Skermanella sp. TT6: one gene and its partner. The protein of the gene in region 2 interacts with the protein of the main gene of each other region in a pairwise test. Links are inferred from orthologs where the notes say so. Each region holds a gene or a part of one and is shown on either strand. Other genes may lie near its edges.

Region 1 (3,742 bases), 3.8 Mb from region 2 along the record:
TCCGGCCTGGAGCCGGCGTCCTTGTCCGCGAACAGGGGCGCCAGATAGCGCCGCGCGGCGGCTTCGGCCACCGGCCCGTCGAGCCAGCCTTCCTCCGCGAGCGCCACGAACACCGAGCAGGCCCGGGTGGCGATCTCGGCGTCCCCCCGGATCCGGCGGATCGCCGCCTCGTAGGCGCCGGCCCGCGCCGTGCTCTCGGTCGCGATCACCGCGATCCGCCCGCTGGCCGACGCGGCGCAGGCCGCCTCGGCGCCCGGCTCGATCACGCCCGTCACCTCGATCTGGGGATAGGCGTCGCGGAGCGCGTCGAGCGCGTGGGCCGACGCGGTGTTGCAGGCGACCACCAGCAGCTTGATGCCGCGCCCGACCAGCAGCCCCGCCGCCTGGACCGCGTAGCGGGCGATCGTCTCGGGGCTCTTGGTGCCGTAGGGCAGGCGGGCGGTGTCGCCCAGGTAGAGCAGCTGCTCGGTCGGCAGCCGCTCGCGGAGTGCCCGCAGCACGGTCAGGCCGCCGACACCGCTGTCGAAGATGCCGATCGGCCGGTCATGGAAGGTCATGGAGACTCACCGGAGGGAGGGCCAGGGGAAAGGATCTCCCGACCCTGGGCCAATATGGTGAAGACGCAGTTAATCAAGATTGCCGCCACCCGCGGCACGCTCAGGGCAGCAGCTTCAGGCCCATTTCCCAGAACCCGGCTTCCAGCCGGCTCGCGGTCGTGAAGGTGCGGGCCAGGTCGGGGAACCGCGCCTCCCCGCCGCGCCTTCCGTACAGGCTGTCCAGCTGGTCGATCTCGGCCGCCGCGACGGCGCGGTATTCCTCGCCGGCATACATCTCGATCCAGGCGCGGTAGGGGTTCCCCTCCAGCCGCGTCGCCGGATCGGCCGTCAGTTCCGCGGCGATCTCCGCGTAGCCGACGATGCAGGGCGCCAGCGCCACGTGCAGGTCGAGCAGGTCGCCGGCCGTGCCGCGTTCCAGCACGTAGCGGGTATAGGCCAGGGTGCCGGTCGCCTCGGGAGAGGCCGCCATGGCCGCCTCGTCCAGGCCCCATCCGGCGCAGAACCCGACGTGCAGCCCCATTTCCAGGTCCAGGATCGCCGAGAGCGACGCGCCCGCCTGCCGCATGTCGGCCAGGGTGTCGCTCTTGTAGACCGCCAGCGCGTAGGCGCGGGCGAAATGGATCAGGAACAGGTAATCCTGGATCAGGTAGTGGCGGAACGAGGCTTCGGGCAGGCTGCCGTCGCCCAGCCGGCGGACGAACTCGTGGCGGGTGTAGCCCGTCCATTCCGGTCCCGCCGCCTCCTTCAGGCGGTCGAACAGGCGTGCGGCCATCGGGCGTCAGCCCATCATGTTGCGCGTGCCGGAGGGCAGCCGGACCGTCAGGCCGTCAAGCTCCTCGGACATGATGATCTGGCAGCCCAGGCGGGAGGTCTTGGTCAGGCCGAAGGCGAGGTCCAGCATGTCCTCCTCGTCCTCGGACGCGTCGGTCAGCAGGTCGTACCATTCGGGTTCGACGATCACGTGGCAGGTCGAGCAGGCCAGCGAGCCCTCGCACGCCCCTTCCAGGTCGATGTCGTTGCGATGGGCGATTTCCAGCACCGACAGGCCCAAGGGCGCATCCACGTCGCGCTTGTTGCCCTCGGTGTCGATGAATGTGATCTTCGGCATGATGCCACAACTCCGTCGTTCTTCACTTACCGGTCGAAAACCCGAGACGCGGGACTAAAGGTTCGACCTATCGCCCCGTCAAGCGAATCCTTCATCATTTCCACCGATTTCCTCCGCGTGTCCTCCCGGCGCGTCTCCCCGCGGACCGTCTCAGGGAGCGTCGCCGCGCAGGCCGGGACGCCGCCGCCGCGCCGCGCCGGTGAGCGCTTCGAGCCGCTCCAGCCGGTGGACGATGAGCGCCGCGGCGTCCAGGTCCCCGGCGCGGAACGCGGACGACAGGTCGTGGATGCACTGCTCCGTGCCGCGGGCGGCCTGGTTGGCCACCCGGTCCAGTTCCGCCGTGTCGCCGGCACCCGCCAGGGCGGCCTCCATCCCGTCGAGTTCCGGATCGGCGGGGGTCGGCTGGCCGGCGCCATGGACGATGTCGAGCAGGAACCGGGCGCGGCGGATCGGATCGCGCAGCGTGTCGTAGGCGTGCCTGAAGGCGTCGAACTGCGCCCGCGCGTTGGATTTCTCCCGCGGCCCCTTGCTCTCGAACCGTTCCGGCGCGAGGGTCCGGCGGAAGCCGGCGAACTGCCGCTCCAGCGTCGCGGGGTCCAGGTCGAAGCGGACCGGCAGCCCCAGCCGCGTGAAGGGATCGATCGAGCGCGGCGGCTGCACCGTGCCGCAGTTGTGGCAGAACAGCGCGCGCGGCGAGACCGAATGCGAGCAGAGCCAGCACGGGACCAGGTCTCCCGCCACGGTTCCGGGCCCGCCGCCGATTCCGCCTTTTCCCGAGCCGCCCCGTGCCCCGCCGCCTTTGCGTTCAATCATGCCGCATCGCTTCTGAATGTTATGGAGCCAGAATGTCATGGAGCCGGTGCCCGGGGTGACGGAACCCGTATCCCGCGGGCTGGCCTGCGTCCTTACAGGTCGTGCGTCTTTACAGATAAGGTGTTCCCCGGGCAACGCCATACGTCGCGGCCAGACCTTCGGACAAACCGTCAGGACCCGGCCGTGGCGCGTGCCCGGCGCCGGCACAGCGCGCTCCAGGCATCGACGAAACGGTCGATTTCCTCCGGTCCCGTCGCCCAGCCCAGGCTGACCCGGATGGCGGAGGACGCTGCGCCGGCATCCACGCCCATCGCGGTCAGCACGTGCGACGGCTTGACCTTGCCGCTGGAGCAGGCAGAGCCGGCGCTGACCGCCACGCCGGCCAGGTCCAGCGCCATGATCTGCGTTTCGCTCGGGATGCCCGGGATCGACACGCAGGTCGTGTTCGATACCCGCGGCGCGGCTCGGCCATGGATCAGCACGGGCACGCCGGCCGCTTCCGCCGCCTCGGCGATGCGCCGCTCCAGCCCGTCGCGCAGCCGGCCCAGCCGATCCGTCCCGTCCGCGGCGTCCCGAGCGAGCCTGGCGGCGGCGCCGAACCCGGCTATCCCGGCGACATTCTCCGTGCCGGCCCGGCGGCGCTGTTCCTGCCCGCCGCCGCGGAGCACGGGAATGATCGGGATGCCGTCCCGCACCACCAGGGCGCCCACGCCGTGGGGACCCCCCAGCTTGTGGGCCGACAGGGTCAACAGGTCGATCCCGAGCGGGTCGGCGTCGATGCCGATGCGGCCGGCCCCCTGCACCGCGTCGCAATGGAACAGCGCGCCGTGGGCATGGGCGAGGCGCGACGCCTCGGCGACCGGCTGGATCACGCCCGTCTCGTTGTTGACCAGCATGACCGAGACCAGGGCCGTCCCGCCGTCCCGCGCCAGCATCCGGTCGAGCGCCGCGAGGTCGACCGTGCCGTCCCGCGTGACCGGGATCCGCTCCGCATCGGGAACGGTCTCCAGCACGGAATCATGCTCGATCGCCGACACCAGCACGCGGCGGCCGTTGCCCCTCGCGGCTCCCGTGGCCAAGGCCGACGTGTTCGCCTCGGTCCCGCCCGACGTGAACACGACCCGCGCCGGGGCGACGCCGGCCAGCGCCGCCACCTCGGCCCGCGCGTCCTCCACCAGCCGCCGCGCGCGCCGGCCGAAGCCGTGGACGGAGGAGGGGTTGCCGGCGGTCTCCAGCGCCGCCATCACGGCGTCGCGCACGGCGG
Region 2 (4,453 bases):
CGGCCTTGGCCAGGTCGCCGGGGATGAAGGCCAGGGAGCCGGCGGCGGCCTGGAACAGCGGCAGGCCGGCGACCAAGCTGACGCCGACGATGCCGATCGCGTAGACCACGAAGATCCCGCCCGCGGCGCAGGCGGCCAGCAGGCGGGCGAAGGTCAGGCGGGTGCGGAAGCGTTCCGTCAGCCAGCCGACCACGAAGGCGCCGACCGGCCAGGACAGCAGGAATCCGGCGGTCGGGCCGAAGAACACGCCAAGGCCGCCGCGCCCTCCCGACAGCAGCGGCAGGCCCACCGCCACCAGCGCCAGGAACAGCAGCATCGCGAGGCCGCCGCGTTTGGCCCCCAGGATCGAGCCGGCGAGCATGACGCCCATGGACTGGGCGGTGATCGGCACGGGGATGAACCCGACCGGGATCGGCGGCATCAGCCCCAGCGCCGCCATGATGGCGGCGAACAGGGCGATATGGACCATGTCGCGGGTGGTCAGCATGTCGGTGTGGTCCGGTACTTGGTTTTGATCGATTAATCGTAGGTCGGCCTCGGCCGAAGGCCGACAACATGGCCGGAGCGTTGACGCAGGATGTCGGCGTTCGCCCTGACGGGCGAAGGCCGACCTGCGGCACTTCGCTCCGCACCAGCAAGGCGGAGACATGGCGCGCCGGCGCGGAAAACTCAATCGGGATCGTAGCCGCGGGCTTCGATCGCGTCGGTCAGCACGCTGGCCATGCGCAGCGTCTTGACGATCAGCGGCACCGCCACGGCGGTGACGCTGCGCTCCAGGCCGCGCGACCGCTGGGCGGCCTGGATCTCGCGGACCAGATCGATCAGCAGCGGCACGAAGCGGATCGCGAGCGAGATCATCAGGCCGGCCTTGGCGGGATTGACGCCGACCCGGCGCAGGGGCCGGAGCCCCCGTTCCAGGGCCTCTACCATGTCAGAGACCCGGGTCGTCAGGGTGATCAGCACCGCCAGGGAAACCAGCACGGTGAAGCGCAGGACCGTGACCAGCCCGCTCTCCCAGCCGACCAGCAGCGCGTGGACCGCGAAGAAGAACAGTCCCAGCAGCAGCACCGGGCGAAGCTGGGCCGCGACCTCGCGGGGCGGCAGGCGCGCCAGGGCGAACAGGCCCAGGGCCACGGCCTGGACGACGCCGAGGACGCGGGGATCGGTCACCTGGATCAGGCCGACCGCCACCAGCATCAGCGCCAGCATCTTGGCGCCCGGGGCCAGCGCGTGGACCGGCGACTCGCGCTCGATATAGAGGCCCAGCATCAGGCCATCAGTTCTACATAACGGGATATGGCGGCGGAGGGGCGATCGTCGGCGACGATCCGGCCGCCGTCGAAGACCAGGACCCGGTCGAACCCGCCGAGCAGGTCCAGGTCGTGGGAGACGAAGACGGCGGCCTGGGGCAGTCCGGCCACCGTTTCCATGACCATGCGCTTGTTGCGCAGGTCGAGCAGCGTCGTCGGCTCGTCGAACACGACGTAAGCCGGTTCCATCACCAGCACCGAGCAGATCGCCAGCATCTGCTTCTGGCCGCCGCTCAGCAGGTGCGCGGGGCGGCTCCGGTGCCCGGCCAGCCCGTAGCGGTCCAGCACCGCGGCCACCCTCCGGTCGATCTCTGCGCGGTCCAGCTTCAGGTTCTTCAGGCCGAAGGCGATGTCTTCCTCGACCATGGGATAGACGATCTGGGTGTCCGGGTCCTGGAACACGAAGCCGACCTTGCGGCGGACGGCCTTGCCCTCCGTCCGGGTGTCCAGCCCGTCCACCAGCACCGAGCCCTCGTCCGGCACCACCAGCCCGTTCAGCAGGCGGGCGAAGGTGCTCTTGCCCGACCCGTTCGCGCCGACCACGGCGACCCGGCGCTCCGCCAGGGTCACCGACACGTCGCGCAGGACCTGATGGTCGCCGAACCGGTGGCTGACCTGCCGAAGTTCGATCACGGAGGAAAGGCCCGCATCGGGAACGGTACCGCGGGCCGGCCGTCAGACGCTGAAGCTCTCGCCGCAGCCGCAGCGGGCCTTCTCGTTCGGGTTCTTGAAGACGAAGCCGGACTGGATCTTGTCGTCCACATAGTCCATCTCGGTGCCGATCAGGAACATGGTCGCGGCCGGATCGATCAGGATCTTGACGCCCTTGTCCTCGACCACCTCCTCGAACTTCTTGATCTCCTCGGCGTATTCGACGGTGTAGCTGAGTCCGGAGCAGCCGCGCGTCTTGACGCCGACGCGCAGGCCCAGGGCCGGCTTCTCCGACTTCGCCATGATCTGCTTGACCCGCTCGGCCGCGGCGTCGGTGATCGTCATTGCCTTGGGAAGTGCCATCTCGTTCTACTCCGACTTCTGCATGCTCTGTCCGGTGCCGATTCCAGTGCCGATCCGCGGCATCAGAACATATCCAGGGCCACCTTGGCTTCTTCCGACATCATGCCGGGATGCCAGGACGGTTCCCAGACCAGTTCGACGCGGCATGACTTCACGGCGTCGAGATTCTCGATGACCTGCTGCACCTGCATCGGCATCTCGCCTGCCACCGGGCAGGACGGCGCCGTCAGGGTCATGTCGACCTCGACGTTCTTCTCCGCGTCCACGTTGACCCGGTAGACCAGCCCCAGTTCCCAGATGTTGACCGGGATCTCCGGATCGTAGACGGTCTTGATCGCGTCGATCACCTGGTCCATCAAAGTCTCGTTGTCCACCACGCCGGTCTGCTCCAGCACTTGGCCGCTCACATCGTCTGGCATTTCATCGCCTCCTCGAACCTGCCGCCCGTTCATTCGGTAGAAGCCTTGGCGCCGCCCGCCAGGGCCGCGTCCAGGGTGTGCCACGCAAGGGTGGCGCACTTGACCCGCATCGGGAACTGGCGGACTCCCGCCAGCACCTGGAGCCGCTCCAGGGCCTCCCCGTCCACGCCCCCGCCATGGACATGCTCGTGGTCGTCCTTGGTGCACATCTCGTGGAAGCGCTCGAACAGGGCCTTCACCTCCGCCTCGGTCCGGCCGGCGACCAGCTCCGTCATCATCGAGGCCGAGGCGGTGGAGATGGCGCAGCCCCGCCCCTCGAAGGCGGCGTCCTCGACGATGCCGTCGGGGCTCACCTTCAGGTATACGGTGACCTTGTCGCCGCACATCGGGTTGTCGCCGCGCGCTTCCCGGTTGCTGTCCTCCGGATGGCGGAGGTTCCGGGGGTTCTTGCCGTGGTCCAGGATGACTTCCTGGTACAGGTCCCGCAGGTCGTCCATCGTCGCTCCCGTCATCACCCGAAGATCTCCTGGACCCGGCGGAGCGACGCCGCCAGCGCGTCCACCTCGTCGAAGGTGTTGTAGAGCGCGAAGGAGGCCCGCGCCGTCGCCGGCACATTGTAGAAGTCCATCAGCGGCTGGGCGCAGTGGTGCCCGGCCCGAACCGCGACGCCGGCCCGGTCGACGATCGTTCCGATGTCGTGCGGATGGGCGTCGCCCAGCGTGAAGGACAGGATGCTCGCCTTGTTCGGCGAGGTGCCGTAGATCCGCAGCCCCGGGATCTCCGTCAGCTGCGCCGTCGCATAGGCCAGCAGGTCGCGCTCGTGCGCGGCGATCCTGTCCAGTCCCAGCTCCATCAGGTATTCCAGCGCCGCGCCCAGCCCGATCACCTCGACGATGGCCGGCGTTCCGGCCTCGAAACGATGCGGGATGCCCTTGAAGGTCGTTTCCTCGAAGGTGACGCGGGCGATCATGTCGCCGCCGCCCTGGTAGGGCGGCATGGCTTCCAGGATCTCGGCCTTGCCGTAGAGCACGCCGATGCCGGTCGGGCCGTACAGCTTGTGGCCGGAGAAGACGTAGAAGTCGGCGTCCAGGTCCTGCACGTCCACGCCCAGGTGGGTGACGCCCTGGCAGCCGTCGACCAGCACCGGGATGCCCTTGGCGTGGGCGATCCGGACGATGTCCTTGACCGGGTTGATGGTGCCGAGCGCGTTGGACATGTGGCTGATCGCGACCAGCTTGGTCTTCGGCCCCAGCAGCTTCTCGTACTCGTCCATCAGCAGGGTGCCGGACTCGTCGATCGGCACGATCTTCAGGACGATGCCCTTCTCGGTCCGGAGCATCTGCCACGGCACGATGTTGGCGTGATGTTCCATCTGCGAAATGACGACCTCGTCGCCTTCCCGCAGGTTGGTCCGCCCCCAGCTCGACGCCACCAGGTTGATCGCCTCGGTGGCGCTGCGGGTGAAGACCACCTCGCGGTCCTCGCGGGCGTTGATGAAGCGCTGCACGGTCTTCCGGGCCGCCTCGAACCGCGTGGTCGCGGTGGCGCTCAGCCAGTGGACGCCCCGATGCACGTTGGAGTATTCCTCCGTCATGCAGGAAACCATGGCGTCGATCACCCGGCGCGGTTTCTGGGCGCTGGCGGCACTGTCCAGATAGACCAGCGGCTTGTCGTAGATGGTGCGCGACAGGATGGGGAAGTCCTTGCGGA

Evidence for each region. The genes of interacting proteins can lie anywhere in the genome.
Region 1: the proteins of IGS68_RS23990 (region 2) and IGS68_RS06355 interact in binary tests that used the Escherichia coli proteins (3 or more experiments, as listed by UniProt). The link is inferred for Skermanella sp. TT6 from one-to-one orthologs.

What each region holds. Positions count from the first base shown.
Region 1 is NZ_CP067420.1:1,365,609-1,369,350, forward strand. The notes cover bases 1-2,887. They hold IGS68_RS06355 (ferredoxin family 2Fe-2S iron-sulfur cluster binding protein), read right to left. Parts: upstream 1,666-2,887; coding sequence 1,336-1,665; downstream 1-1,335. Other genes in these bases: murI (glutamate racemase), read right to left, coding at 1-557; tenA (thiaminase II), read right to left, coding at 658-1,329; IGS68_RS06360 (molecular chaperone DnaJ), read right to left, coding at 1,816-2,478; IGS68_RS06365 (cysteine desulfurase family protein), read right to left, coding at 2,649-2,887. In the rest of the region: more of IGS68_RS06365, read right to left, coding at 2,888-3,742. UniProt on the Escherichia coli protein: Ferredoxin are iron-sulfur proteins that transfer electrons in a wide variety of metabolic reactions. Although the function of this ferredoxin is unknown it is probable that it has a role as a cellular electron transfer protein.
Region 2 is NZ_CP067420.1:5,137,908-5,142,360, forward strand. The notes cover bases 656-3,398. They hold IGS68_RS23990 (HesB/IscA family protein), read right to left. Parts: upstream 2,325-3,398; coding sequence 1,986-2,324; downstream 656-1,985. Other genes in these bases: IGS68_RS23980 (energy-coupling factor transporter transmembrane component T family protein), read right to left, coding at 670-1,269; IGS68_RS23985 (energy-coupling factor ABC transporter ATP-binding protein), read right to left, coding at 1,269-1,943; IGS68_RS23995 (SUF system Fe-S cluster assembly protein), read right to left, coding at 2,387-2,743; sufU (Fe-S cluster assembly sulfur transfer protein SufU), read right to left, coding at 2,773-3,255; IGS68_RS24005 (cysteine desulfurase), read right to left, coding at 3,255-3,398. Also shown: IGS68_RS23975 (biotin transporter BioY), read right to left, coding at 1-487; more of IGS68_RS24005, read right to left, coding at 3,399-4,453. UniProt on the Escherichia coli protein: Is able to transfer iron-sulfur clusters to apo-ferredoxin. Multiple cycles of [2Fe2S] cluster formation and transfer are observed, suggesting that IscA acts catalytically.